Regions from separate parts of the Bacillus sp. NS1 genome, predicted to be linked through region 1. Evidence: riboswitches for the same ligand, from Rfam matches in the RefSeq annotation. Region 1 holds a riboswitch; each other region holds the start of a gene.
The links. A riboswitch is a leader RNA that binds a small molecule or an ion and turns the genes downstream of it on or off. The one in region 1 is predicted to bind thiamine pyrophosphate.
Positions count from the first base shown of each region.

Region 2: another riboswitch for thiamine pyrophosphate. It lies ahead of thiC (phosphomethylpyrimidine synthase ThiC); the one in region 1 lies ahead of AC4CV5_RS08835 (acetylornithine deacetylase).
Region 3: another riboswitch for thiamine pyrophosphate. It lies ahead of thiU (HMP/thiamine ABC transporter substrate-binding protein ThiU); the one in region 1 lies ahead of AC4CV5_RS08835 (acetylornithine deacetylase).
Region 4: another riboswitch for thiamine pyrophosphate. It lies ahead of tenA (thiaminase II); the one in region 1 lies ahead of AC4CV5_RS08835 (acetylornithine deacetylase).

Region 1 covers NZ_JBZAZF010000002.1:638,339-646,057, forward strand. The annotation lists gene sigE (RNA polymerase sporulation sigma factor SigE) at 1-243, shown strand, start outside; gene sigG (RNA polymerase sporulation sigma factor SigG) at 383-1,165, shown strand; gene AC4CV5_RS08830 (ABC transporter ATP-binding protein) at 1,319-2,113, shown strand; TPP riboswitch at 2,126-2,228, shown strand; gene AC4CV5_RS08835 (acetylornithine deacetylase) at 2,315-3,595, shown strand; gene AC4CV5_RS08840 (YlmC/YmxH family sporulation protein) at 3,678-3,923, shown strand; gene pgeF (peptidoglycan editing factor PgeF) at 4,086-4,922, shown strand; gene AC4CV5_RS08850 (YggS family pyridoxal phosphate-dependent enzyme) at 4,929-5,621, shown strand; gene sepF (cell division protein SepF) at 5,618-6,073, shown strand; gene AC4CV5_RS08860 (YggT family protein) at 6,080-6,352, shown strand; gene AC4CV5_RS08865 (YlmH family RNA-binding protein) at 6,413-7,186, shown strand; gene divIVA (septum site-determining protein DivIVA) at 7,280-7,719, shown strand, end outside.
Region 2 covers NZ_JBZAZF010000002.1:2,222-9,940, reverse strand. The annotation lists gene AC4CV5_RS05505 (ABC transporter permease) at 1-618, opposite strand, end outside; gene AC4CV5_RS05500 (aliphatic sulfonate ABC transporter substrate-binding protein) at 615-1,613, opposite strand; gene AC4CV5_RS05495 (ABC transporter ATP-binding protein) at 1,631-2,398, opposite strand; gene katA (catalase KatA) at 2,807-4,258, shown strand; gene AC4CV5_RS05485 (FbpB family small basic protein) at 4,283-4,480, opposite strand; gene thiC (phosphomethylpyrimidine synthase ThiC) at 4,612-6,384, opposite strand; TPP riboswitch at 6,515-6,622, opposite strand; gene AC4CV5_RS05475 (Type 1 glutamine amidotransferase-like domain-containing protein) at 6,691-7,383, opposite strand; gene AC4CV5_RS05470 (spore coat protein) at 7,509-7,719, shown strand, end outside.
Region 3 covers NZ_JBZAZF010000002.1:421,309-429,027, forward strand. The annotation lists gene rsbRB (RsbT co-antagonist RsbRB) at 1-780, shown strand, start outside; gene thiX (HMP/thiamine ABC transporter permease ThiX) at 813-1,577, opposite strand; gene AC4CV5_RS07710 (ABC transporter ATP-binding protein) at 1,552-3,195, opposite strand; gene AC4CV5_RS07715 (ECF transporter S component) at 3,182-3,781, opposite strand; gene thiU (HMP/thiamine ABC transporter substrate-binding protein ThiU) at 3,783-4,385, opposite strand; TPP riboswitch at 4,481-4,593, opposite strand; gene ykoG (two-component system response regulator YkoG) at 4,695-5,381, shown strand; gene ykoH (two-component system sensor histidine kinase YkoH) at 5,385-6,749, shown strand; gene AC4CV5_RS07735 (PepSY domain-containing protein) at 6,746-7,426, shown strand; gene AC4CV5_RS07740 (PepSY domain-containing protein) at 7,518-7,719, shown strand, end outside.
Region 4 covers NZ_JBZAZF010000002.1:274,534-282,252, reverse strand. The annotation lists gene thiO (glycine oxidase ThiO) at 1-103, opposite strand, end outside; gene tenI (thiazole tautomerase TenI) at 87-704, opposite strand; gene tenA (thiaminase II) at 682-1,389, opposite strand; TPP riboswitch at 1,471-1,579, opposite strand; gene AC4CV5_RS06880 (monovalent cation:proton antiporter family protein) at 1,641-3,485, opposite strand; gene prpE (bis(5'-nucleosyl)-tetraphosphatase PrpE) at 3,717-4,451, shown strand; gene AC4CV5_RS06870 (RluA family pseudouridine synthase) at 4,464-5,363, opposite strand; gene AC4CV5_RS06865 (NAD kinase) at 5,378-6,178, opposite strand; gene yjbM (GTP diphosphokinase) at 6,197-6,832, opposite strand; gene AC4CV5_RS06855 (UPF0738 family protein) at 6,861-7,226, opposite strand; gene AC4CV5_RS06850 (CYTH domain-containing protein) at 7,350-7,719, shown strand, end outside.

The DNA of each region.
Region 1 (7,719 bases):
GACGATGACATCATCACAAAGGACATAGAAGCTAACGTAGATAAAAAGCTTTTGAAAAAAGCCCTTGAACAGCTCAATGAAAGAGAAAAACAAATCATGGAACTCCGTTTTGGTCTTGTCGGCGAAGAAGAAAAGACCCAAAAGGATGTAGCGGATATGATGGGGATTTCCCAGTCCTATATTTCTCGTCTGGAGAAACGAATCATTAAAAGATTGCGAAAGGAATTCAACAAAATGGTGTAAAAAATTTTTTGCGGGTAATCCCTTGATTCTACAAGGATTTCCCAATTATGACTATTTTTCGGTCTGAGTGCAGTGCATATTTTTCCCACCCAAGGAGATACTTAACGTTGTACAGCAGCTCCTGTAGGGAGGGAAAAAAGTGTCGAGAAATAAAGTCGAAATCTGCGGGGTGGATACCTCCAAATTACCAGTACTCAAGAATGAAGAGATGAGAAAGCTGTTTAGACAGCTGCAGGATGAAGGCGATGATTCAGCAAGAGAAAAGCTTGTAAACGGGAACTTGCGTCTTGTCTTAAGTGTCATTCAAAGATTTAATAACAGAGGAGAGTATGTTGATGACTTATTTCAAGTCGGCTGCATCGGACTAATGAAATCCATTGATAATTTTGACCTAAGCCACAATGTTAAGTTTTCAACATACGCTGTACCTATGATTATCGGAGAGATCCGCAGGTACTTACGCGATAATAACCCGATCCGTGTCTCAAGATCACTCCGGGATATCGCATACAAGGCACTTCAGGTCAGAGAGCGGTTAATCAGTGAGACAAGCAAGGAGCCGACTGCAGAAGACATCGCAAAAGTTCTTGAAGTACCGCATGAGGAAATTGTATTTGCGCTTGATGCCATCCAGGATCCGGTTTCTCTATTTGAACCGATCTATAACGACGGCGGAGACCCGATTTATGTGATGGACCAAATCAGTGATGAGCGCAATAAAGATTCACAATGGATTGAAGAGCTGGCTTTAAAAGAGGGCATGAGAAGACTGAATGATAGGGAAAAAATGATTTTAAGAAAGCGATTCTTCCAAGGAAAAACACAAATGGAAGTAGCCGAAGAAATCGGGATTTCCCAAGCGCAGGTGTCCAGGCTTGAAAAAGCGGCTATCAAACAAATGAATAAGAATATTCATCAATAATGAAATGGAAAGCCTTTAAAACAATTTTTGTTTTAAAGGCTTTTCTATTAATTGCGGGCGGTTTACGTTTTGGAAAAAATAAGGTATCCTAGTCCGTGCAAAGTTTTATGAAAATTTAAATAATTATAAAGAGCAGTAAAGAGGAGGACCACAATGATTTTGCAGCTTGACAATGTCTCACTAAAACGGAATGGAAAATGGATACTGAGAGATATTCATTGGAAAGTAGAAGAAAAGGAAAATTGGGTGCTTTACGGACTGAATGGCGCCGGAAAGACAGCGCTGTTAAATATGCTTTGCTCATATTATTTTCCAACATCGGGCGAGATGCAGGTGCTTGGCCATGAATTTGGTAAAACGGAGCTTGGGGAGAAGCTCAGAAGGAAAATTGGCCTCGTCTCAGCGGCTCTTCAGCAAAAGTTTTATCCTGCAGATTCAGCATTTGAAATTGCTTTAAGCGGAGCTTACGCTTCGATTGGCTTATATGAAACACCAAGTGCAGAAATCAGGGAAAAAGCAATTGGCTTGTTAGAGGACTTGGGAGCAATTGAATATGCCGACCGTCGCTATGAAACCCTTTCTCAAGGAGAAAAACAAAGAGCTTTGATTGCAAGAGCGCTAATGGCCGATCCAGAGCTGCTGATATTGGACGAACCAGTCACAGGGCTGGATTTTATTGCCCGGGAAAAGCTGTTAGATACGATTACATACATTGCAAATAAAGAAAACGCGCCATCGATCCTTTATGTGACGCATCATGCGGAAGAAATTTTGCCGGTGTTTGACAAAGCCCTTTTGTTAAAAAAGGGAGAGGTCTTTAAATCGGGGGAAATAAAGGAAATGCTGACTGATCAAATACTTTCTGCTTTTTTTGATACGCCAATCCATGTATTATGGAATCAGGATCGGCCGTTTTTAACAAGAGCAGAGCCGATAACGAATGCCTGACAAACACATATCGATTCATCCTAGGGGTGCTTTTCGAAGCTGAGAGAGATATTTGTCTCAACCCTTTTGACCTGATCTGGATCATGCCAGCGGAGGGAAGCGGTGAAAAATTCAGAGTACGTAGGACTCTGTTTGTTTTTATTGAGCCGTTTCATAACATATGAAACGGCTTTTTGATTTTAAGTAAAGGAGCGGATCACATTGAATCAACAAATAGACTCTCTGATAAAAAAAGTGGAAGACCAAAAGGAGGAGCTTATTCAGCTTGCAAAAACGCTGATTTCTTATCAAACACCTGCTCCGCCTGCAAGAAATACAGACGGCATTCAATCATGGATTGCCGGATTTTTAAATGAAATGGGATTCACGATTGACAAATGGAATGTGTACCCGGGAGATCCCAATGTTGTAGGCCTGCTAAAGGGAACAGATTCAGCAGATTATCATAGCTTGATCATCAATGGTCATGTAGATGTGGCAGAGGTAAAAGAGGATGAGGATTGGGAGCATGATCCGTTTCATCCAATCGAAAAAAACGGTCTCTTAATCGGGCGAGGCGCTTCTGATATGAAAGGCGGAATGGCGTGTGTGCTGTTTGCTGTCAAATTGATTCGTGAAGCCGGCATTGAACTTCCCGGTGATTTGATTCTGCAATCGGTTATCGGGGAGGAAGTCGGAGAAGCCGGTACGCTTGAATGCTGCAAGAGGGGCTATCATGCTGATTTTGCAGTTGTTGCGGATACGAGCGATATGCATATTCAAGGCCAAGGCGGTGTCATTACAGGCTGGATCGAAATCAAAAGCAGTCAAACGTTTCATGATGGGACGAGGCGGAATATGATTCACGCAGGCGGAGGAACATTTGGAGCAAGCGCAATTGAAAAGATGGCAAAAATCATTGCAGGCCTCGGTGAACTTGAACGCCACTGGTCCATTATGAAAAGTTATCCCGGTTTTAAACCAGGCACAAATACGATTAACCCGGCTGTCATAGAAGGCGGCAGACATGCGGCTTTTATAGCGGACGAGTGCCGGCTGTGGATCACAGTCCATTTTTACCCGAATGAAACTCATGAACAAGTGGCAGCGGAAATAGAAGATTACATTAACCGGCTGAGTGACAGTGATATTTGGCTTAGGGAAAACCGCCCTGTTTTCAAGTGGGGAGGCTCATCTATGATTGAAGACAGAGGAGAAATTTTTCCGGCTCTGGAAGTTGACCCTTGCCACCCAGGCGTCTCAGTGCTTACAGCTTCTCACGAGAAAGTGAAACGGGAGTGTCCGGTTGTTGACGTTTCTCAATCCGTTACAGACGGAGGCTGGCTGTATAATGCCGGCATACCAAGCGTGATTTACGGTCCTGGTGATCTGCATAATGCACACTCTGTGAACGAGGAGGTATCGATTGAGCAACTGGTAGATTATACGAAAATTATGCTCAATTTTATCATCGGCTGGTGCAGCCGTAAAAAAGAACAGTGACCATGAAAATTTCTTCTTGCTGACAAGGTTCAGCCCGCCCGTTCATATACTTGAAAAAAGGACGGAAAAAGGACGTGATGGAATGATCAGCATTTCAGAATTTCAGGTGAAGGATGTCGTCAATGTCTCAAATGGAAAAAAGCTGGGGAGCATTGGTGATATAGATATCAATGTGACCACTGGAAAAATTCAGGCGATCATACTGGGGGGGAATGGGAAAGTTCTCGGATTTTTTGGAAAAGAAGAGGAATTGGTCATTCCATGGCGAAATATAGTAAAAATCGGAGAAGATGTAATCTTGGTCCGATTAAGTGAACCGCATGCATAACCTGCTTTGTCTGCCGCGGATTGGCAAATGCCGGAAGTCTCGATTCTTCCGGCACATTTCATTTAGAAATATGCAAATCGGCGCTCAACGAATGCAGAAAGATGTGGTAAAATAAGTGGGAAATTCCGCTTTTTTAAATGTTTGTCGAAAGGTTGGATCATCATGAATACATATCACCCATTCAGTCTTACCACACCCTCGACACTCATGATACAAGACTGGACACAAACGAATCAAAACAACAGAGAAGTCATTGCCGGATTTACTACGAAAAACGGCGGTGTCAGCCAAAAGCCTTTTGAATCGTTAAATACAGGATTGCACGTTCATGACAAAGATGCAGATGTAGTTAAAAATCGTGAATATATTGCCGATATGTTTAATATTGATTTGCAGTCTTGGGTATTTGCTGATCAGACACATGATAATCGCGTTCAAAAAGTGACGCAGAGGGATAGGGGAAAAGGCGCCCGAGAGTATCATACGGCTTTAAAAGCAACGGACGGGCTCTATACAAATGAAAAGAATGTGTTTTTGGCATTATGCTTTGCTGATTGTGTGCCTCTTTACTTTTATGATCCGGTTAAATCGCTTGTCGGGGTCGCCCATGCCGGGTGGAAAGGCACTGTCAAACAGATTGGCAGAGAAATGGTGAAGCAATGGACCGAGCAGGAAGGTTCTAATCTCTCAGATATTTATGCTGTTATTGGACCATCTATCAGCGGAACATGCTATACGGTAGACGATCGTGTCATGGATGCTGTCCGGGCATTGCCGGTGTCGGGAGAACGTGCCGTAAATCAAACGGCACAGGCGCAATATCAGCTTGACCTGAAAGAGCTGAACCGCCTTATATTGATCGACAGCGGTTTGGCAAATGAACAGATTTCTGTCAGCGGTTTATGCACGGAAAGTGAGCCGTCTCTTTTCTATTCTCACCGCCGCGATCAGGGGAAAACTGGACGGATGATGTCCTTTATCGGAATGAAGGAGGCATAAAAGATCTTGCGTGTTGTTGATAATTTACGACATATAAACGAACGAATAAACGAAGCATGTAACAGATCGGGCCGAAGCTCCGATGAAGTTACGGTTATTGCAGTCACAAAATATGTATCGCCTGAAAGAGCACAAGAGGCAGTGGATGCGGGCATTACCTGCCTCGGAGAGAATCGGGATGCGGAACTGCTCCGCAAACAGGAAGTGATGAAAGGGAATCCGGAATGGCATTTTATCGGCAGTCTGCAATCAAGAAAAGCAAAAACTGTCGTCAATTCTGTTTCCTATATCCATTCCTTAGACCGGCTCTCATTAGCGAAAGAAATCGAAAAACGGGCTGAAGGTACTGTCCAATGCTTTGTGCAGGTCAATACCTCTCTTGAGCCTTCTAAACACGGCATGAAAAAAGAAGAAGTCATTCCATTCATACAGGAGCTTTCCGGTTTCGAACACATCGTTGTGGCCGGATTGATGACAATGGCTCCGCTGACTGATGATCAAGATCAGATCAGAGGCTGTTTCAGGGCGCTGAGAGAACTCCGTGATCAGGTTCAGGAGCTGAAACAGCCGAACGCTCCGTGTACTGAACTGTCGATGGGCATGTCAAATGATTTTGAAATTGCAATTGAAGAAGGGGCTACTTATATTAGAATCGGCTCATCGTTAGTCGGAAATGAAACAGGGGGTGTACAGCAATGAGTATGAAAAATAAACTGAAAAACTTTTTCTCAATGGAAGATGAAGAATACGAATATGAATATATTGAGACAGAGCAAGAATCTCATGAAGAGCATGAGCAAAAAGAAAAACCTGCTTATGCCGCAAACAAACCGGCGGGCAAACAGAATGTAGTGAGCTTGCAAAGTGTTCAGAAATCCTCTAAAGTGGTGTTGAGTGAGCCGCGCGTTTATGCGGAGGCGCAGGAAATAGCCGACCATTTGAAGAACCGGCGGGCAGTTGTCGTCAATCTTCAGCGTATACAGCATGACCAGGCCAAGAGGATTGTTGACTTTTTAAGCGGAACTGTTTATGCCATCGGCGGCGATATTCAAAGAATCGGCTCGGATATTTTCCTCTGCACGCCTGACAACGTAGATGTATCAGGCACAATTTCTGAGCTCATATCTGAAGACGAACATCAGAGGTGGTAAAGCGAGATGATCCTTTATCAAGTTTTTTCGGTTTTAAGCTTATTAATCACAATATACTCATTTGCCCTGATCATATATATTTTTATGTCATGGGTGCCGAGTACAAGGGAAACGGCAGTCGGGCGTTTTTTAGCTTCGATTTGTGAACCATATCTCGAACCATTCAGAAAAATCATCCCTCCGATCGCAATGCTGGATATTTCACCGATCGTAGCCATTCTTGTGCTTCGGTTTGCGACAACCGGCTTGTGGGGGCTTTATCGCATGATTGCGTTTTAATGTGACAGTTTGATAGGGGCTTGGCAGCAGCCAAGCCTCTTTACATAGAAGGGAAAGACGATGAGCGATATATATCAGCACTTCAGAAAAGACGAGCGGGCCTTTATTGACCAGGCGCTCGAATGGAAAAGTATTGTCCAGGAGCAGTACCGGATGAAGCTGACTGACTTTTTAGATCCCAGAGAGCAGGTTATTCTCTCAGCTGTTACCGGACAGGCAGACGTCGGGCTTGCTTTTTCCGGCGGCTATGACAGAGCGGAACGAAAACGGGCGATTCTGTATCCAGAGTACATCACTCCGGAAGAATCGGATTTTGAACTGCAGGCGTTTAACGTCCGTTATGCTGAAAAGTTTGTCTCAGTAGATCACCGTTCTCTGCTTGGTGCATTAATGGGCATAGGCTTAAAGCGGCAAAAGTTTGGTGACATCGTGTTTTCTGAGACATCAGTGCAATTGATTGTCTCAGCCGATACCGCTGATTTTGTGGCTGCACAGCTTACCCAAGCAGGCAAAGCTGCGGTCAGCCTAGAGAAAATTGACTTGTCAGACCTTAACATTCCAGCAGTTGATGTCGAAATAAGAGATGACACGGTTTCTTCTTTAAGGCTTGACGCCGTCTGTGCCTCTATGAGCAGACAATCCCGCCAGAAATCACAGACGCTTGTGAAAAACGGACTCGTGAAAGTGAACTGGAAGGTAGTTGAAGATCCTTCATACATGGTGGCAGAAGGGGACATGCTGTCTATCAGAGGCTTTGGCCGATGCAGCTTAACAAAAATCGAAGGAAAAACCAAGAAAGACAAATGGAGAGTCACGTTTGAACGACAAAAATAGTCGGTTTTTCAGTTTTTTTCTCCATCTGTGCGAAATTTGTTTTATAATGTGAACTAGATAACCGTACTGAAATGTAAAAATGGAGGTGGCATCATGCCATTAACGCCAAATGATATTCACAACAAGACGTTTACAAAAAGTTTTCGCGGATATGATGAAGATGAAGTAAATGAATTCTTAGCGCAAGTCAGAAAAGATTACGAAATTGTTCTCCGTAAGAAAACTGAGCTTGAAGCGAAAGTCAATGAACTTGATGAAAGAATCGGACACTTTGCTAATATTGAAGAAACGCTGAATAAATCGATTTTAGTTGCTCAAGAAGCAGCTGAAGACGTAAAACGCAATTCTCAAAAAGAAGCAAAGCTGATTGTTCGGGAGGCGGAGAAAAACGCTGATCGCATTATCAACGAATCTTTATCAAAATCAAGAAAAATTGCCATGGAAATTGAAGAACTGAAAAAACAATCTAAAGTTTTCAGAACACGTTTCCAAATGCTGATTGAAGCCCAGCTCGATCTTCTGAAAAATGACGA
Region 2 (7,719 bases), 640 kb from region 1:
CGATAAGCGAATGCCGAGCAGTATATTCGGCAGGGATGCCGGCAATATCACTTTGGAAATCTGCTGATGCCATTTAAATTCAAGCACCCGGGCGACTTCAAACAGCTTCGCGTCAACCCCACGGATGCCGTTAAATGTATTGATATAGACAGGAAAGAAAGCGCCGAGCGCAATCAGCAAAATTTTAGATACCTCATCAAAACCGAACCATAAAATAAACAGCGGCGTGACCGCCAGATGGGGAACGGTTCTGAGCATTTGCAATGACGGATCAAGATAAAGCTCCGTCCGTTTGGAGAATCCGGCCAAAATCCCGATCATCAAGCCAAGCCCCGCGCCAAGCAAAAAACCAAGCGCCGCCCGATAGATACTGATTTGCAGATGGCCGAACAGCTCACCGGACAAAATAAGCTCTTTAAACGTCAGGACGATTGCAACGGGTGTGGGCAGCACTGTAGCGGACATAATTCCAAGGCCGCCAATGATCTGCCAAATGGCGATGATGACAGCGGGCAGCAAAAGTCCCTTCATCCAGCCGTATTTTATCCTTCCGGGCTTTTTTCGCACCGCTTCCGCATTCGTCTTCGGCAGCGAGCCTGCAGCCTCTGCTTTCATCATTGATCACCTCCGGAGGAATTTTCCTTTAATGCTTTTTTAATAAATGTGTTATCTACAACCTCTTTCACATCAATCTTCTTGTCTATCGCCTTCGTTCGATATTGAAAATCTGCTGTCTCCTGCTGCGCTTTCACAATGTCGTCACTGATGACCTCATTCAGAGGCTCAGTATTTTTCAGCACATTTTCGACGACCTTTTTATCGAGATCTTTAATGTCTGCATACAAGTCAGCGGATTCATCCAGATGTTCCTTTTGCCACACAACAGCCTTATTAAAGACCTTCAGAAAACGGACCACTTCGTCCGGGTGCCCTTCCGCAAACTTTGTTCTTACTAAAGTAAATCCGGGTGAATATAAATCTGTGCTTTCCCCGTTCACAAGGATTTTTGCTCCGTGTTTGATTGTTTCTAAAGACAAGTACGGCTCCCAAATGGACCAGGCATCAACAGATCCGTTTTCAAACGCGGAGGCCGCTTCATCAGGCTGAAGCTGAATGATCGTCACATCATTAGCTGTCAATCCCGCTTGATCAAGTGCTTTATACAGAAAATCAAAACCGCTGCTGCCTTTGGCAACTGCAATTTTTTTTCCCATTAAGTCCTTGACGTCCTGAATGCCGCTGTCTGGATTCACAAGGATGCCGTTCGCTTTCAAACCGTCCTGAGATAAACCGATTTCTTTAAAATCAATGCCTGCCGCCTGTCCTGAGATCACAGGCGAATTGCCGACTTGAGAAAAATCAAGTTTGTCTGCCGCAAGGCCTTCAAATTGGGGCGGACCGCTTTGAAACTCCACCCATTTCACTTTGATGCCTTCTTTTTCAAATGCATCTTCAAACCAGCCTTTCTCCTTCGCAATCAAAAGCGGGCTTAAGCTTTGCTGAATACCGATTCGAATTTCTTTCAATTGTTTATTGTCACCGCTGGCTCCATTTGCTCCGCAGCCTGCCAGCAGAAAAAAAACGGTAACCAATACAATGAGTCTTTTTTTCATTTCTGCTTCCGCCCTTTCTATATCCCTGATCCTTCAGCGTACTCTAGATCTTCTGTTTTCTCGAATTCAGACAGTACTTTCTGTCTGATCGCTTGGAAATCCGGAGTCGTCCGGTTTCGCGGATATGCCAGATGAATGGGCATCAGCTTATGGATGTTCCCCGGTTTGGCTTTAAGGATCGCAAGCTCATTTCCTAAATAAACAGATTCATCTATATCATGAGTAACGAGAATCATCGTTGTTTTTTTCCTCCGCCATATATCCAGCAGCACGTCCTGCAGGTGTTTTCTAGTAAAAGCGTCCAGCGCACCAAACGGTTCATCTAAAAGCAGCACCTCAGGCTCCCGCAAAAGAGCACGTGCGATAGCGACTCTTTGTGACATACCGCCTGACAGCTCGCGCGGATATGCTTTCTCCGATCCCTTCAATCTGACAATCTCGATCAGTTCATCTACCTTTTGTTTGACTGTTGGATCTTTCAAGTTCAAATCGGCGGCAATATTCTGCTCAACCGTCAGCCAGGGAAAGAGGCGGTGCTCCTGAAAAATAAATCCTTGCTGAATCCCCGGAGCTGTTACACTGCGTCCGTTAACTTCAACACTCCCGTCATAATCTGAATCAAGTCCTGCAATAATCTTTAACAGAGTGCTTTTTCCGCACCCGCTCGGTCCGATGAGTGTTAGAAATTCACCTGGTGCGATTGATAATTGAATATTCTCTAAGACCGTTGTTTTGCGGCCCTCTTGAACAAAAGTCTTTTCTTTGATGCTGATGGTCACAGCCACTTTTATCCCTCTCTTTCTGCCAACCCCGCCTTCTAAAAAACAAAAAGGCCCCCATCTCTGTTCTTTGTAGAGATGAGAGCCTTCGGCGGTCCGATCAGCTGCCCAATTGTTTTTTTGTTTGAATATCATGTTAATTCAAATTATTCCGATATGTCAACTCTTTTTTAAACGAGATTTTTAACATCCTTGTTTATCACTTACTCAGCTTGTTTCGCAAATAGAGAGGAAGAAATTCATTTCTTCAAAAAGCTTTATTCTCCCTTAATGGCTGTTATAACAAGGTTTATCAATATTTTTAATACTAGATATCGCTTAATATAGATAACTATTTTATAATAATTATAAAATAATATTGACTTTTTACTTAGAGATGATATTATGTTTTTATAAATTCCAAGAGGTGATCACATGAGTTCAAATAAACTGACAACTAGCTGGGGCGCTCCAGTTGGAGATAATCAAAATTCGATGACTGCCGGTTCTCGCGGACCAACTTTAATCCAAGATGTACATTTACTCGAAAAATTGGCCCATTTCAACAGAGAACGTGTTCCAGAACGTGTCGTTCACGCCAAGGGTGCAGGCGCACACGGATATTTTGAAGTGACAAACGATGTAACCAAATACACGAAAGCCGCTTTCCTATCTGAAGTCGGCAAACGCACACCGTTGTTCATTCGTTTCTCAACAGTTGCCGGTGAACTTGGCTCGGCTGACACAGTTCGCGACCCGCGCGGATTTGCTGTTAAATTTTATACTGAAGAAGGAAACTACGACATCGTCGGTAACAATACACCGGTATTCTTCATCCGCGATGCAATTAAATTCCCTGATTTCATCCATACACAAAAAAGAGATCCAAAAACACACTTGAAAAACCCTACAGCTGTATGGGATTTCTGGTCACTTTCACCAGAATCACTGCACCAAGTGACAATTCTGATGTCAGACCGCGGAATTCCCGCGACACTTCGCCACATGCACGGCTTCGGAAGCCATACATTCAAATGGACAAATGCCGAAGGCGAAGGCGTATGGATTAAATATCACTTTAAAACAGAACAAGGCGTGAAAAACCTTGATGTCAATACGGCTGCTAAAATTGCTGGTGAAAACCCTGATTACCATACAGAGGATCTATTCAACGCGATCGAAAACGGTGATTTCCCTGCATGGAAACTATATGTGCAAATCATGCCTTTAGAAGATGCAAATACGTATCGCTTCGATCCGTTTGATGTCACAAAAGTTTGGTCTCAAAAAGACTATCCGTTAATCGAAGTCGGACGCATGGTTCTAGACAGAAATCCAGAAAACTACTTTGCAGAAGTAGAACAAGCGACATTCTCACCTGGAACACTTGTGCCTGGTATTGATGTTTCTCCTGATAAAATGCTTCAAGGCCGGCTGTTTGCTTATCATGATGCACACCGCTACCGTGTCGGTGCAAACCATCAAGCGCTGCCAATCAACCGTGCACGAAACGAAGTGAACAATTATCAGCGTGACGGACAAATGCGCTTTGACAATAATGGCGGAGGATCTGTGTATTACGAGCCTAACAGCTTCGGCGGTCCGAAAGAGTCACCTGAGGATAAACAAGCCGCATATCCGGTACAAGGAATCGCTGACAGCGTAAGCTACGATCACAACGACCACTACACACAAGCCGGTGACCTCTATCGTTTAATGAGCGAGGATGAGCGTGCCCGCCTTGTTGAAAATATCGTTAACGCCATGAAACCGGTAGAAAAAGAAGAAATCAAACTTCGCCAAATCGAGCATTTCTACAAAGCAGATCCTGAATACGGAAAACGCGTAGCAGAAGGCCTTGGATTACCGATTAAAAAAGATGAATAATAAAAAAGCAAAACCCGCTTTTAATTAGCGGGTTTTTTTATATTTTGTACGCACTGCCGTATGCTTCTCATCAATCTTTATATAAATTTCCTCCATAAGCTCCGCGCTGTTCATAATCTCTAGTTTGTTTTTTTCAATCAGAATCTCAAGCGGCAAAATCTGATTCCCGTATGTTTTTCGCTTCCTGAATCGTTTTCTCCCCTTCTCTTTTTTGATTCCCATCTATGATCCCTCCTTTTTCATACAAAAAAGGCCCTTATCTAAAAGATAAGAGCCTTCGGTGTCCCGATCAGCAAATACTGGAAATGTATATTGACTATATTAAAACGTATTCCATTTTGCCTGTCAATCTATTATTTATACAGCTGGCTGCCTTGATTCACAAATTCTTCAGCTTTTTCTTTCATCCCCTCTTGAATGGCATCCCATTCACTAAGATCTTTGTCCTTCGCATAATCCCGAATATCCTGGGAAATTCTCATGCTGCAAAACTTCGGTCCGCACATTGAACAGAAATGAGCGGTTTTTGCTCCTTCAGCCGGCAGGGTTTCATCATGATATTCAAGCGCTCTTTCCGGGTCAAGGGATAGATTAAACTGATCTCGCCAGCGGAATTCAAAGCGGGCTTTCGATAACGCATCATCCCGTATTTGTGCTCCGGGATGCCCTTTGGCAAGGTCTGCCGCGTGCGCAGCAATTTTATATGTAATGACCCCTTCACGAACATCATCACGGTTTGGCAGTCCCAAATGCTCCTTGGGCGTTACATAACAAAGCATTGCTGTTCCATACCAGCCGATCATCGCCGCTCCGATCGCTGAAGTAATATGGTCATAGCCCGGCGCAATATCTGTCGTCAGCGGCCCCAAGGTGTAAAAAGGCGCTTCTTTACAAATGTCCATTTGTTTATCGACGTTCTCTTTGATTTTATGCATCGGCACATGCCCCGGTCCCTCAATCATTACCTGAACATCATGCTTCCAGGCAATTTGCGTCAGCTCTCCAAGCGTCTCTAATTCAGCAAACTGCGCTTCGTCATTGGCATCAGCGATTGATCCGGGACGCAGACCATCCCCAAGAGAAAAAGCAATATCATACGTTTTCATGATTTCGCAGATTTCTTCAAAATGTGTATACAGAAAGCTTTCCTGATGATGAGCCAGACACCACTGCGCCATAATCGCTCCCCCGCGTGACACGATTCCAGTTGTCCGTTTGGCAGTCAGCGGCACATACCGAAGCAAAACACCAGCGTGTATCGTAAAATAATCCACTCCCTGCTCTGCCTGCTCGATCAGTGTATCACGATAAATCTCCCACGTTAAATCCTCCGCTACGCCGTTTACCTTTTCAAGCGCCTGATAAATCGGAACAGTTCCCACAGGGACAGGGCAATTGCGGATAATCCATTCACGCGTCGTATGAATGTCTTTTCCGGTAGAAAGATCCATCATTGTATCCGCTCCCCAGCGGATGGCCCACGTCATTTTTTCCACTTCTTCTTCAATGGATGACGTAACCGCTGAATTCCCGATATTCGCATTAATCTTCACATGGAAATTCCGGCCGATAATCATTGGTTCACTTTCAGGGTGATTAATATTTGAAGGAATGATCGCCCGGCCGCTTGCTACCTCATCTCTAACAAATTCAGGAGACACATGCTCGCGAATTGCGATAAACTCCATCTCAGGTGTAATGATCCCCTTTTTGGCATAATGCATTTGAGTGACATTTTGGCCAGCTTTCGCCCTCAGCGGTTTCCGCTTTAGTCCTGGGTAGCTCACGTTTGGATTTGCTTTTTTATAACCGTTATCTTCTGGTTTTATCGCCCGTCCTTCATATTCTTCGACATCGCCGCGCTCTGTGATCCATTTTTGGCGGAGAGGCTTTAATCCTTCTTGAATATTGATGGTCACCTCAGGGTCCGTATACGGTCCGCTTGTATCATAAACACGCACAGGCGCGTTTTCCTCTTCGCCGAACGACCCTGTCGTCGGACTTAACGCGATTTCCCTCATTGGCACTTGGATGTCCGAAGTAGAACCCTCCACATACACTTTCTTGCTCCCCGAAAAACTTGACATAATGGAAATGTTGGCTTGCTGCACTGAATCGTTTTGCATCACTGATCCTTCCCCTCTCTTCGTTTGAAAGGACAAAATCAAGCCCATAACCAGCACAAAAAACCGGATTCAAATAATGAACCCGGTTGCAGTCAGAAAGAAACATATTATTGCCCACACGACAATAATAAAAGCTATTCCTCTACTTCCCCACGCTGGTACGAACCAGATCAGGTCCAAAGGGTTAAGAAGCTTACCTTCTCTCTCAGCCCGAAAGCGGGCACCCCCAGTAACTATTGATTTCGCACTCATCTTAACATAAAAACAATCTGAAAAAAAGAGAAATGTAGAAAATATTCAGCCAATTCACCCTAAATATCTGACGGGCAGCGGGGTTTCAGATATGTCATGTTCACCCTTCATCACCCGATATGCCTTTGCATCCTGTCTTGAACTCACTATCTGAAACAGCTGTTCATTTATGAAATGAAGAGCCGCTCCGTCGTCCGCCGCATAGCCATCGCACAAGAATTCGTTAGATATCAGCTGGTGGTATATCGGTCTCCGATCCTTTTCACCGTCATAATGAGGACAGAAGCTCCCTTGCAAAAAACCTAAACTTTTCATGCTTGTCAGCGGTCCGGCTGAATCTGTCACCCCTTCTTCAAACCAGCAGATCGCACCGGCACTTAATCCAGCTAAAATCACACCGTTCTTCCATGCCTCTCTAAGAATAAGATCCAGCCCCCACTCCTTCCACAGCACAAGCATGTTCCGCGTACTCCCCCCGCCAACATAAATCACGTCCTTTTCCATAACAAAAGAAGTTAAATCTGTTGACGGCGGCTTAAATAAGGATAAATGAGACGGCACACAATCCAGTGTTTGAAATGCATGATAAAATCGCTGAACATAATTTTGGGAATCACCGCTCGCCGTCGGCAAAAAACAAATGCGAGGCGGCTTCCGTTCCGATTGATTGATGATGTATTGATCGAGGGCCAAATTTTCCGGCTCCATCGAAAAACCCCGGCCATCCATTGCAATAATCTGTTTCATCATCCCACTCCCCGGAAAAATTTGTTACTCATTATAGCATTTTGTATAAATGCATGATATAAGGTTAAATACTTAATAGGAAGATCTAGGAGATAAAATCCCTGACATAACAGGAGGTGAAGCCATTGAACGATTTCTTAGTCTCTACCAGACCTATAATGATTCTTGTTTGCTTAACAACAATAAAAACCAGCATTAAAAAGTACATGGTCGCAATAACAGAAACAACTAACCCCGACCTCAGAACAGCGTTGTATGATCAATTAGATGCAGCTGTTCATCTGCATAGAGAACTATCTGACCTCCTGATGGAAAAAGGCTGGCTACTGGATAAAC
Region 3 (7,719 bases), 220 kb from region 1:
GCCGAGGAATGGATTGAAACAATGGAGGAAAGTGATCCGAATTCGCTTTACGCCTTACATAATGCATCTGTAACGGAAGAATTGAAAGAGCAGGACAGAGAGTTTTACCGGCATCTGAATTACATGTATGTTTTACCGGAAAAACAATTTCTCGAAGAATTTCAAGAGTGGGTCATTGAGCTGACGAACGATCAAAAGCATCTCGACACTCCGGTTCAGTATGTCATTCGGGAGTTTATGAGAAACCGGAGATTATATACGAAGTATTTTGAGAAGTTCGCAGATGAAAACGAGTCGGCGTTTGAATCGGGAGAGAAACAAAAATGGGCAGATTTGATTGTAAAAGTATTTGATTTTACCATTTATACATTCGTCGATCACGCTGAAATGAATGCCAAACAGCAATTAAACGCCCAAAGAGAAATGATATTGGAATTAAGCTCGCCTATCATTACCTTGAGCAAATCAACAGCTCTGCTTCCGCTTGTCGGTGACATTGATACAGAACGCGCAAAGTTTATTCTGGAAAACACGCTTCAGGCTTGTGCAAAAAGACGCGTGGAGCATCTGTTAATCGATCTGTCAGGTGTTGTGGTGGTTGATACGATGGTGGCGCACCAAATCTTTAAATTGATTGAGGCGCTCAATTTGATCGGTGTTCGGTCAACCCTGTCAGGAATCAGGCCTGAAATTGCGCAAACCGCTGTACAGCTAGGGATTGATTTTTCGAATATTACAATTAAAACCAATCTTGCCCAGGCATTAAATTATCATCAATAAGAAAAAAGCCGCTATCGACTGATAGCGGCTTTTTATGAGTCAAAAGATAAAGATACGAGAAAAGATCCTGCGAATAACAAGAGAACGAGGCAAAAGAACAGCCAGTCGCGGCGGTTGACGGTCAGCGTCCGATAATATGTCCGATTGCTGCTTCCTGTAAATCCTTTCGATTCCATCGCAAGCGCTGTTCGCTCCGCTTTTCTGATGGCACTGGCTAATAGCGGGATGGTATACCGCTTTAACGCGCTGATTTTCTCAATGAAGCCGCTCTCCGCCGCTCCTCCTCTGATCTTATGGGCCTGCTGGATCAGCTGGATCTCATCCTTTAACAGCGGAAGAAAACGAAAGCCTGCAATGACGCCATACGCGAGCTTTGGTGAGAGCTTGCACTGTTGGACAAGGCTCAGCATAAATAAAATCGGATCGGTCGTAAAAACAAACATCATCGATAAGGCGGAAAAGCACAAAATACGAAACCCAAGAGAGATGCCGACAGATACATTATCACTATTGATCAAGATAGGGCCGGCTTGAAACAAGAAATTATCCGGAGTTGTCGGAACCTTTCCAAATACTGCGGCTGTCCATACGCATCCGAAAGCCAAAATCAAAAACGGAATCGTAAACAAAAACCATTTTTTCAATGGGATTCTTGCTGCCAATAGGACACCCGCAACGATGATGATATAAAAACACGCAGGAGTATAAGGATTGTAAATAAACGACAGCATGACAACACAGCAAAAAACGGCGGCCGCTTTCACTGTCGGATTAATGAGATGTAACGGCTGCTTCATCACGCACCTCCTCTTGATATGCCATCCATTCATACAGAAGGGGAAGAGTGAGCTTCGCTTTTTGCACAAGCCCTGTCTCCTGAGAAAATAACTGCGCTGGAGATCCGTCAAAGGCCAGGCCCGTATCGTGAAGCACTAGCACGCTGTCGGCATACGAAGACACTAGCTCCATGTCGTGTGTAATCATGAGGACAGCGGTTCCTTCTGCCTTGATACGCTGTATCATGTCCATGCATTCAGCCGCCGTTCGGGCGTCCTGGCCAAAGGTTGGTTCGTCTAATAATAAAACCTTTACGTCATGCATGAGCATGGTAGCGACGCTCAGGCGCCGTTTTTGTCCCTGGCTGATCGCAAACGGATGATGATCAGCCAAATGTGCAAGACCGAAACGATGCAGCAGGTGCTGTGCTTTTTTCTCAGTTTCAGCATTTACTTTCTGGCCGAACATCAGCTCGTCATACACCGTATCTGTGACGAACTGATGCTCCGGATTTTGAAAAACAAATCCCATTCGTTTTCTCAATTCATTTTCTTTATACGATTGCAGCGGCTTATCATATAGAAGAATCTTGCCGCTTTTCGGCTTCATGAGACGGGCGAGGACAGATAAGAGCGTCGATTTTCCGGTGCCGTTCGGTCCGACAAGCGCCGTCAAAGAGCCTTCGCGCAATGAGAAGCTGATGTCTTTGAAAATCGTCTGCTGTCCTCTTGCGAACGAAAGGCTGTTGACTTCCAGCACACTCCCCCCAGAAGGAGCTTCCTTCTTTTCGGTATGCCCGGCAGGAAAAGGCTCTTTGAACAGCGTTTCTTTTGATAAAGTAAACGGCATACTGAGTTGTTCCTGCAGGCCACATATTTTTGGAATCGCGATGCCTAGTTCCTTTAGGGTCTCAGCTTCGTGCTGAAATAGATCTTTCGCCCGGCCATCCAGCGCTTTTTTTCCTGATTTGTCCAGCACGATTGTTCTCTCAATCCAAGGTGTCCATTCATCAAGCTGGTGCTCAATGACGAGGAGGCTGAAGCCTTTTTCCCGCTGAAGATCTTTCATCAAATGAACGAACTCCCGCGCTGAATAAGGATCTAAAAGAGAAGTCGGCTCATCCAGCATAATGAGCTCAGGCTCCATCGCCAAAATGCAGGCGAGAGCAACTTTCTGCTTTTGTCCTCCTGACAGAGTGGATATCGTTTTTTCTTTTAAATGGGTAATGTGTAATTTTTCTAAAACGGCATCGATCTTGTCTGTCATCTCTTCTTTCGGAATCTGCAGATTTTCCAGCCCGAAAGCGATTTCGTCTTCCACTGTCAGCATGCAAAACTGCTGATCAGGGTCCTGAAAGACGACCCCGGCATGCTGAGCAATCGTTTCGGAGGTTTCAGCGCCTGTGACCGGCTTTTGAAATAAAAATACATGTCCGGACTGGATGCCATCGCAAGCCTCCGGGTAAAGACCGTTTAAACAAAGGGCGAGCGAGCTTTTTCCGCACCCGCTCGGCCCTAGCAATAAAGCGCATTCCCCTTTTTGAAGCTCAAACGAAATGTTTTGAAATACCGGTTTCTCGTCTTCTTCATAAGAGAAGCTGAGCTGGTCAACCGTCAGGAACTCATCAAAGGCTTGCATGTTCTGATGCCCGCTTCCGTTTCTTTTTCAGTTCCTTTCCGAGTGCCATTCCGTTTAACACACCCGTATAAGCGAGAGAGTCACTGACAGCTTTTCCGAGCAGCCCCGCAAGCAACGCGCCGGAAATCAGGCGGATCACAAGCATAATGAGAAGATAGCCTGGTGAATAGGCTGCATAGCCAGAAACAAAGAGATCATAGATAAAACTGGCTACTGAAGATCCCATTCCTGCCAGCAGAAGTACAGGAAGAGAGTATGCTTTCCAGCGTGTCGCGAGAAATACAGCCTCAGCTCCGAGACCTTGAACAATGCCGATGACGATGACCATTGGGCCGGACGGGTTTCCCAGCAGGCACTCAACGAGAGCGGCAATGATTTCAGAAACTAGTGCTGCACCCGGTTTTCGAATAATGTACGCGGCGATGACAGAAACGATAAACCAAATGCCGTAAATCGGTTCATAGGCGATTGGCCCGAACATACCTGCAAGTACGTTTCCAAAATGCGTAAATAATAAATAAACAACGGCAAATACGATACTGATAACGGACATGATGACAATTTCTTTTACTTTCCAGCTTTTCATTTTATCCCTGCTTTCTGTTTTTTCTTGATGGACTGTTAGCCGAGAGATTCACAGTCATGGTTACGTGGTTTGTTTGCTGTTCAGCCATGCGGAAAACGGCCTCCAGTGTCCTGAATACGTCATGCGCATCCCCGTCAAGCTCGCTCGCGTAATGAACACCCTGTACGAAAGTGCCTTCTGCTTTCGCAATGTCGACAGCATCCATGATCAAACTCATATAATCCGGCTCATTCAGCGGATAAAGCGCAAATTGGCATGGTGCTTCCGCGTTCAGGTTTCGGACAGCATCTTCATTGGCACGCTTATCGTCTGCGGAAAGATATGTATCTCCCTGAGTATCGCCCGGGCATCCGATGGAAAACGTGCCGTTCACGACGATGTGTTTTTCGCTATTCGCCGCATAAAGGTAAATGGCTTTGGCAGCGTCGAATACATGATCAATTGAACCGCGCAGAACTGTGCTGATATGGTCGGTTTTCGTCCATACCTTAGATGTGTCTGTTTTTTTCAGCGCAGATTTGATCACACTGATAAAATCATCCGTCATCGGATATAAAGAGAAGCGAAAACCGGCGATTCTGCTTGTACCGCAAATATGTTCCATTTCTCCGACCTCCTGTTTTTTTGGTAAAATAAAAAACTGCATATCCTAAGGGAATATGCAGTCATAGATCGATTAAGCGCACAAAAAATACACCATTCGGTCAACCTGCACTTCCCCACGCTGGTATTATCCAGATCGGGTCATAAGGGATCAAAGCGCGTTTCTCCCGCGCTTTATCTCAGCCAAAACAGCACCCCTAGTGCTTTCCGTATACAATTTTTTATTTTGACATCATAATAGATGATAAGAATCATTTTGTAAACAATGAAATCATTTTTTTCATATAGGGACAGGGGAGGATGATCAATTTTGGATAAAGGGCACATATTAATTGTGGAAGATGAAGAAAAAATCGCCAGGGTAATCCAGCTTGAACTGGAATATGAAGGATATAGCGTCACCATCAAACACAATGGCACAGAAGGACTGAATGCGGCCGCGGATGGCGGGTATTCCTTAGTGCTTCTTGATGTCATGCTTCCGGGGCTTAGCGGCCTGGAAGTACTGCGCCGCTTGAGAAAAACGGATCAGCAGACACCGGTCATTTTATTAACGGCGCGCGACAGTATACCTGATAAGGTAACAGGGCTGGACATCGGAGCGAATGACTATGTCACCAAACCATTTGAAATTGAGGAATTACTTGCGAGAATCAGGGCGGCGTTGCGCCAAAATGGCACAAAAACAGAAGATGTTGGCACTTTTCTTACATATGATGACTTGCGGGTGAACGAAAAAACACGTGAAGTGAGACGCGGAGACAAAGAGGTAGAATTAACGCCGCGTGAATTTGATTTGCTCGTCTATATGCTGAAGCATCCGCAGCAAGTGCTGACACGGGAGCAGATTTTAAACACAGTATGGGGATTTGATTATATCGGTGATACAAATGTGGTGGACGTCTACATTAGATACATCAGAAAAAAACTGGACTACCCTTACGAAAAACAGCTGATCCATACTGTTCGCGGGGTCGGCTATGCCATTAAGGGGTAAACGATGAAGCTGAAGACCAAGATTCATCTGTATACAACAATATCGCTATTGATTTTATTAATTTTGGTTCATACCGCAGTCTATCTCATTTTTTCGTCCGCGCTGACATCAAAGGATGCGTCCCGGCTTGCAGATGAGACGGATAACATTGCAGAAGCGCTGCATGCTGCTGAAACAGAAGGAGTCGCTTTGCAGGACATGCTACAGGCCTATCTTCCGGCAAACGGCATGGTCCGTGTAGTGAATGGTGATCAAAAAGCCGTCATGACCATGACAAAAGAAAAAGCATATAAAGATGTTCCTCTCGCTTTTCATAGCGGTGAAACGGCAGATGTAAGGAAACATGACGGCAAACTGTTTGCTGAAGCTGCTGTTCCGGTTATTTGGACCGATGGGCAAGTGGTATCTCTTCAGCTGGTTGAAAGGCTGGAGAACACAGAAGAGAGTCTGTTTCTGCTGAAAATCATCTTAATCGCTGCAAGCGCTGCTGTCTGTATCGCTTCTTTTTTTGCGGGAAGCTTGCTCGCCCGCCGTATCATCAATCCGATCAGACGATTAATGATGACGATGAAAGACATACAGCGGGAGAAAGCATTCAAAACGATTTCCTTGGAAGGACAGTCGCACGACGAGTTATATGAAATGGGGCTGACATTTAATGAGATGGCGATGATGCTGAAAGAGCATTACGATAAACAGCAGCAGTTCATTCAAGATGCTTCACACGAATTGAAAACCCCGCTCACGATTATAGAAAGCTACAGCAGCCTAATGAAGCGGTGGGGGGCAAAAAAGCCGGAAGTGCTTGAGGAATCGATAGAAGCCATTCACTCAGAAGCGGTGCATATGAAAAAACTAACCAATCAGCTTCTGGCGCTGGCAAAAAGCCATAAAGGAATTGAGCTTGATCTGAAAACAATCGATCTTGTTGAAGTATCGCGTGCCGTCATGCAAATGCTCCAGCCCGTCTATCAGCGTGACATTTTGCTTGAAACAGATAAAGAGAGCCTGCTTGTAACAGCTGATGAAGAACGCATCAAGCAGCTGCTGACCATTTTGCTTGATAATGCAATAAAGTATAGTGAAAAAACCATTGTGATGTCAGCCGGAACGAGGAATGGACGCCCGTTTCTGTCTGTGAGAGATGAAGGCATCGGAATACCTGAGGAGCATATCCCGCACCTGTTCGAACGGTTCTATCGGGCGGATGAGGCACGAAACAGAAAAACAGGCGGAACGGGTTTAGGCCTTTCTATTGCAAAGCAAATCGCCGATGAGCACGGCATTGAGCTGTCTGTAAAAAGCAAGCCGGGACAAGGAACAGCTGTCACCATGCAATTCAGAGAACAGGATGGGGGAGGCCGATGAACAAAACAATAAAAGCAGTATCTGCTGCGGCAGCAGCGGTTTTGGCCGTCATCATCTGTACGTTTCTCATCATTCGGCAAACCCATGATGACGTCCTGTCAAAGGAGGCTGTCGTAAAAAAAGTCGAAGCCTCTTATCAAGGTGAGATCACGAAAGTAACGCAATCAAAGGATAAAAAAACATATCACATGACCCTTGAAAATCCAAAGGGAACTTATTTTATAAAAGCTGACGCAAAATCGGCTGACATTCTTTCAATGAACAGAGTAAAAGCGATGAATCCATCTGCCATGACAGAAAAAGAAGCCGAGCATCTCGCGCTCGAGCGGGTGCCGGGAACCGTCAAAAAACAAACAAAACGAAATCGTGTTGCGACATATACCATTCAAAAAGAAGATGGAGAAACATACGAAGTGAAGGTAGACATGCAGGCAAAAGCAGTCGTGTCTGCTGATCGAATCAGCGGTGAAGCTCAACAAAAAACACCGATTACGAAAAAAGAAGCCAAAATAATTGCTGAGCGAGAAACGGGCGGGACAGCGGATGACGCAGAGCTCGAAAAAAGTGAGGGCACTCTCATCTTTGAAGTGGATGTTGACCTTCCGGATGAAAAAGAAGCGACTGTGAAAATAAATGCCTACACCGGAAAGGTTGCAAACATTGTGTATGAAGACTGACGGTTTCTCATCAAATTCTCATCTTTCTCTCGTTTTCCTTTCATGTTGAGTGTGTAAACTGTACTCATACAAAACAAAGGAGGAATCACATATGCTTAAGAAAAGATGGATGGTTGGTCTTTTAGCAGGGTGTTTAGCGGCTGGCGGATTCAGCTACAACGCGTTTGCAAAAGAAAATAATGAAAACACACAGCCTGCTTCTTCCAAAACTGGTGCACTCACTGAACAGGAAGCAGAATCAATAGCCAAAACGGTTATTAACGGCACAGTGGACGACATCGACAGAGACATTT
Region 4 (7,719 bases), 360 kb from region 1:
TTTCAAACAATGCGACGTTTTTGTTTTCCTTTGCTAAATGATAAGCAATCGCGGAACCGATAATTCCGCCTCCAATGACAACTGCATCATAATGCCTTTTCATAGCGCATCTCCTTTAGCTTACGGGAATATCGTCTGGCAGCTTCCAAAGGGTCAGCGGAAGAAAAAATCCCCGACATGACTGCAATGCCATCTGCTCCTGCTTGTTTTACGGCTCTTAATCTGTCCGGCGTCATTCCTCCGATTGCAATAACCGGGACAGAAATCCGCTGTGCGATATCTGACAGCAATGACACACCTCTGCCTTCAAGACCCTTTTTACAATCCGTTTCAAACACATGGCCGAACAGCACGTAGTCTGCGTCTTCCTTTTCTGCTTGAACCGCTTCCTCCAGTGAGTGCACCGACCGCCCGATATGCAGGTGAGGAAATCTGGCTCTGACCTGCTTCGGCGAAAAGCTGCTGCTTGGCAGCTGCACGCGATGAATTGTAGAAAAAAGCGCAATATCCACCCGTCCGTTCATGACCAGTTTTCGTTTATCAACACCGCCTTCAGAAATAAGCTCAAGCAGTTTCAAAATATCTGCCGCCGATTTTGAGCGTTCCCGAATGTGAATAAAATCAACTTCATTCTGAATAGCTATAATTGCTCTCGCTAACTCTTCAAGCGGCTTGCAGTCATCAGTTATGGCGTGAAGCTCCACATTCCTCCACCTCTTTTATGCCGCTGTCAGACCAGCCTTCTTTTCGATAGGCCATTCCCCAAAATTGATACTCATAGAAGCTGGAGATGACAAAATTCTCTTTCATCTTGGCGCGCACTTCCTCCGTGCTGTTTTCCGCCAGCTCATCAAACCGGTTGATTTGCTCTTCGACCTGCTGTCTGAACCAGTCACCGCCGTATGTGCCAATCCACTTTTGATAAATCGGATGTCCCGGGTCACAATGCAGCAATTTCTCACCAACCTCGTAATAAAGCCAGTAGCATGGAAGCAGAGCCGCTAAAATCTCAGCAAAATTTCCGCTCAAAACTGAACGATACATATGGGATGTATAAGAATACGCCGTAGGAGACGGCTTAAACGCCTTACGTTCTTCCTCACTGATTTCCAACAGCTCCGTAAATTCGCGATGAAGCGCCATTTCCGCCTCATATGTACCTTGGGCGTGGCTTGCCATCCGTCCCGTTGTATAAAGGTCCTTCGCATAAGCGGCGCCAAACGATTGCACCTTCGCAAAATGCGTTAAATAATAAGAATCCTGAAGCACGTAGTATTTAAAACGGTCAATCGGAAGCGTTCCGTCACCGATTCCCTGAACGAATGGATGGACAAAGCTCCCCTCCCACCATTCTGCTGCTGCACTGCGACATTCTTCTGAAAACTTCACACGTCATTCCCCCTGTCTGATAAATAAAAAAACCACTTTCCCGCAAGGAAAAGTGGTTTGGAATTGGCATAGTAAAATAACACAAATACCGCTCCACTTCCCTACGCAGGTCTGAACCTGTTCAAGTTATGAGGGTCTAAAAGTCACACTTTTATCTCAGCCCTTTTAAAGGACACCCCTAGTGGTTATACGAATACATATTGAATTGTTCTGCACCTCTATATTAACACGAATCCCTATTTGGTCAAGATTTATCCTTCCAATGTTTTCTTAAGTTCCGTTACGTACCCCCGAGATCCGGTAACAATTAGGCGGTCTCCCAGTTTCATCCTTGTATCCCCATGAGGAACGATGCTGTCCACACCTCTGAAAATCCTGACAAAGATGACGTCCCCTGTTATAGGGAATTCCCGTAAAATCACACCGTCGTATATGCTGTTTTCCATATTAATTTGATACAGCGAAGACTCCTGGTTCGTGAGCAGCCTCATGACTCCAGGCGCTTCTATTAGTGCGCGAAGCAGTGTTTTTGTTGACAGCAGAATAGAAAAGATGCTGATTCCCTGCTCCTTCAGAGCTGCTTCATTCTCCGGTGATCCGACGCTGGCAATGACTCTTTCTGTGCCTTTTTCCTTTGCAAGTAACGCAATGTCCGCATTCATGTCTTCATTCCCAGTTGCAACAACGAGAATATCCGTATCAAAAATGCCGAGTGATTCAAGCGTCTCGTGTTCATAGTCAGAGATCGTTTCGACGGTAAATACTGATTCTGACAGTTTTTCCTCTGCATTCTCTTGATAGACGTGTACAACACGCACATCATACTCTTCCTCCGGCAGTTCAAGAGTAACAGGCAATGTCATTTGGTTTGCACCGATAAACGTAATCGTCTTTTTCTCCTCCGGCTGCTCCTCCCGTTTATACAATTTTTTAAAGAAGACCGGCGAAAAAATACTTGCAATGACGGCTACTAACGTCAGCGCTCCTGACATATTTGCGCTGATCACGTGAAGCTGCTGGCCGATTGTCGCAGCGGCAATCACAAGCGAAAGCGTTGATGTCAGCAGGAAACCAGACGCCAAAACGGTTCGGTTATCATACCACTTCTTCAAGTACAGGACAGGAATGATTTTGCTCACTAACAGCGCCAGAAGCAGGAGCGGAATCATGATCAAAATTTTCGGATCTTGGAAAAGGGTCCAAATATCCAGCTTCACACCGACCATTACAAAGAAAATTGGAATTAAGAAGCCGTAGCCAAATGAATCCAGCTGTTGAACAAGTTCTTTGTTTGGCGAAAGAAGGGAAACGAGAACCCCCGCTAAGAAAGCGCCGAGAATATTTTCTGCCCCAAGTGATTCAGACAGGGCAACGAGTACAATAATTAACGTAAAAATCGCACGTGTTCCGATCTGGATCGTCCCTTTTGACATGGATTGAACAAAAGAACGGTGTTTGAAGACCCTGCCGAAAAAGTAAAGCACCACTCCGGCTGCAAACAGGATCATAAGGAGCCACATGTTTCCGCTGTCCTCTCCGTATAAAGAAGAAAAAACAGCAAGAAGAATCATCGTAGCCAAATCGGCAATAACAGCTATGAGCAAAATAATCTGCCCGATATTTGAATTCATGATCCGTTCCTCTTTTAACGTTGGAACGACAACGCCTAATGAAATTGTTGAGATAATAAGCGTCATTAAAAATGCATTTGTGATAAATCCTGCCAAGACGAACCCATAAGACAGCAGCAATGATAAAATAAAAATACCGCCAAAGATAATAGATGCTGCAGCAAACGTATTAGGCGCTTCTTTGCCGTTCGGCATAAGCAGCTTTTTCTTTCCTTTCTCAAACGATGAAAAATCAATTTCAAGCCCGCTTAAAAACATTAAAAAGATAAATCCGAGCATAGAAAGCGTCTGAAGCCATGTGTCACCCTCCACAACTAAATTAAGACCGCTTTTTCCTATAATCAATCCCATAATGATTTCAGCAACGACAACCGGGATGCTGAGTTTAAACCGATGCAAAAGGATGGGTGTCAAAAATGCAACGATAAGTACTACAACTAAAGATGCGACAGATGTATGCGCCATAATCAAAACCTCCTTTTTAGATCAGGGTTATGAAAGTTCTTAATCAAAGAACAAAACCTCATTTTTAAAAAACATAACGCGATTTTAACAAGGGTGATGATGAAAAATAAAGTAATAAGGTCTTAATCCTGTTTAGAAAATGATTCTTCTATAATTTGCACATAAAAGCTTGTGATGACTCACAGCACTTTGCATCATAATAAATAAAATCATTGGTAAGGAGGATTCCGCATGGCTTACGACATAATCAGCGATATTCATGGCTGCTATGACGAAATGACTGCATTAATCCAAAAGCTTGGCTATACGATCAAAAATGGAGTACCTGTCCACGAGGAAGGCAGGGTGCTTGTTTTTGCCGGAGATTTAACTGACAGAGGACCCAAATCGATAGAGGTCATCCGCTTTGTAGCGGGCGCTTACGAAAAAGGCGCTGTACGATATGTTCCGGGAAATCATTGCAATAAGCTGTACCGCTACTTAAAAGGAAATCCGGTAAAAGTGATGCATGGTCTCGAAACAACAGCGGCAGAGCTTGACGAACTTTCTAAAGAAGAAAGAAAAGCAGTTAGCGAACAGTTTATGAAGCTGTACGAAACGGCACCGCTTTACGACATCTTACATAACGGGGAATTAGTTGTCGCCCATGCTGGCATAAAGGCTGACGATATCGGCAAACATACCCGCAGGGTGAAAGACTTTGTGCTTTACGGTGATGTGACGGGTGAAACGTATCCGGACGGCAGACCCGTCAGACGTGATTGGGCGGCAGCCTATAACGGCAAGGCTTGGGTGGTATACGGCCACACACCTGTGAAAGAGCCACGGAAGGTCAACCGCACCATCAACATTGATACAGGCTGCGTGTTCGGAAATAAATTGACAGGCTTTCGCTTTCCAGAAATAGAAACCGTCTCCGTCCCAAGCTCTCTGCCTTATGACGAATCAAGATTTCGTCCCATATAAAAAAGGAGAGAATCAATGATTCTCTCCTTTTATCAGTTCTTTCATATCTTGAGGAATTGAAGCGTGAAACGTCATGTTCTCCTGTGTTAGCGGATGGATAAATGAAAGCTGCTCGCTGTGCAGGGCCTGGCGGCCAATTTCCCGTCTCGTTCCGCCGTACAGTGTATCGCCGCACAGCGGATGCCCGAGATAGCTCATATGAACACGAATTTGGTGGGTCCGTCCAGTCTCAAGATGCAATGTCACCGAGGTCTTGTCGTCATTTGCGCATGTGACATAAAAATGAGTAACCGCCTTCTGGCCGTCCGATGTTACCGTCCGTTCAATAATACTGTCAGGATGTCTGCCAATCGGGGCATCGACTGTTCCCTTCTCCCGTGTCATCCGCCCGTGGACCACTGCCGCATACCGGCGTTTCACAAGCCCGTTTTTTTGCGCTGACGATAAAATGGAGTGGGCAAAGCGATGCTTGGCAACAAGCATGACACCTGATGTATCCCGGTCAAGTCGGGTGACAAGATGAACTGTCGCCCGCACTCCGTTTTTTTGATAGTGATGGATAATTCCATTGGCAATGCTGCCGGATGGGTGTTCTCTCGAAGGGATAGATGACACATACGGCTGCTTGTTTATTACAAGCACATGTTCATCCTCATACAGGATATCGAGAGGAACAGGCTCTGCCAATAACGTCTCGCTCACCTGTTCCTCAGGAAACTTGACGACAAGAAGATCTCCCTCTCTCAAAACGTATTTGACCGTCACATGCTCACCGTTGATAAGCAGGTCTCCACCGCCAAACTTGATATCGGTCAGCAGACGTTTTGAAATTCCCAGTTCACCGGCATATTCTTTTAGTGTCATCCCGTCTTCAGCGGAAGTAATGTTCTTTCTGATAAAAAAATGCTCCACGATACGTCCTCTTTCTATTCACCTTTGCCGATAAACGAATCTTGGACTCTTTTCCAAAATGGAAACGGACGGAATCTCGCAAACCTCACATTTTCGGATGCAACTTGGCAGCGGATCGACTTTACATCCTTATGAAGAAGGGTTAAATGGTCAATTGTCACTTGAAAGTCAACTTCGTTTCTCGGCTTAATCATGCAATCATGATGGGAAGGGAGAAGCAGCGGCGATCCAACCGTCCGAAATACGCGGTTATTAATAGAAGCCATTTCCGCAAGCTGGATCGCTCTGATAGACGGATGGATAATCGCTCCGCCCAGCGCCTTATTGTAGGCTGTGCTGCCAGATGGCGTTGACAGGCAGAGGCCGTCACCCCGGAAGGTTTCAAAGAGCTGTCCCTTGATTTCCACATCAGCTACAAGGCTTCCTTCTATGCTTTTAATCGTGCATTCATTCAATGCTAAATATCTTTCTTCACGCTCGTTTTCGTGATAGGTCACAATCACTTCGAGAAGCGGATATTCGACTGTATGATACGGCGTTTTCGCAATCGCGAGAACAAGTTTTTCAATTTCATGAGGAACCCAGTCGGCATAAAACCCCAGATGACCCGTGTGAACGCCGACAAAAGCTGTTTTGTCTAAGCGGTCGCTGTATCTGTGAAAAGCGTACAAAAGCGTTCCGTCGCCTCCGACTGAAATGACGATTTCCGGTTCATTTTCATCCAGTTCCATATCAAAATCCAATAAATACGCCTGTATTTTGCTTTTCAGCGTATCAGAAACTTGATCTCCTTTTGATGATACGGCAAATTTCATGCTTTTCTTCCCCTTTACCTATTGTTGCTCGCTTCCTTTTTTCTTTCTTGAAAAGGCAGCTTGAGCTTCTTGTACTTCACCCCTGATCTCCGACATCTCTTCATCAAGCCGGGAAGCCGCTTCAGAAGCACGCTGAAGCCTTAATTTTACTTTTTCAGGAATGTTTCCGCTGTATTTATAATTCAATGAATGCTCAATGGTCGCCCAAAAATTCATCGCCAGTGTACGGATCTGTATTTCGACAAGAACATGCTTTTCTCCGGATACCGTCTGTAAGGGATACAGCACGACAAGATGATATGACCGGTACCCGCTCTCTTTATGTTCCGCAATATAATCCCTCTGATCCACAACGGTGAAATCTTTTCTGGCAAACAGCATGTCTTTTACGATTTGGATGTCATCGACAAATTGGCACATGATTCTAAGGCCTGCGATATCCTGTATGGTTTCGATCTCATGTAACGGTATGCTTTTCCGTCTCGCTTTTTCTAGTATGCTCGCCACAGGTTTGACGCGCCCGGTCACAAATTCGATCGGAGAATGGTCATCCTCATATTCATATAGTGTGCGGATCCCCTTGAGCTTCACTTTCAACTCTTCGACAGCCTGGCGGTACGGCACTAAAAAACGCTCCCATTGTTTGTCATCCATCATACATCCCCCAATTCCGAACCAGTTTCTATAAAAACACGCGTTTCACTTTTTCTTCCATTTCTCCGTAGTTTGCATTATCTTTAATATTTTCTAACAGATACTCCAGTTCCTCATGCAGGCCTGCCAGTTCAATGGTTTCGCCCCCGGCCTCTAAAACAACCGGGACTCTTTGTTCATGGGCCTGCTTCAGTTCCGGCCATACATGTTCCTTTATAATGACATATTCAAAAGAATCAGCTAATTCAAGTATGTATACAAAAGCAAAGTGGTCAGAATCAACAAGCATTTGACCTGACGGCTTGCGTTCCGCTTCGTTTCCTTCTGTCTCACAGGCAAGGCGAAGCTGATCATCCGATAATGTTGCGTTCAAAATTTCGATTCTGTTTTGCATAATGCTCTCCTTTTTAAACAAAGTACAGATTCATTTTATCATATCAAGCTGGATATTGATAAACCTAACATCTAAAGAGATAATAGTAAAAATAAGATTTACAGGGCGGAAAGGAAGAGCATCATGACACAAGAAATTGAAATAGAGTTTAAAAACATGCTGACCAAACAAGAATTTGAAACGATAACAGCCACACTCCAGCTGACAGAAAAAGATTTTACAGATCAAAAGAATCATTATTTTGACACAGATAGCTTTGCGCTGAAACAAAAACACGCTGCGCTTCGAATCCGCAGAAAAAACGGAGAGTATGTCTTGACGCTAAAAGAACCGGCAGATGTAGGGCTTCTGGAAACGCATCAACAGCTTTCAGAGGTATCAGACCTTGCCAGCTTTTCAGTTCCCGAAGGCCCTGTGAAGGACCAGCTGCACAAGCTTCAAATCGATACAGACGCCATTCAATACTTTGGATCTCTAGCAACAAACCGCGCGG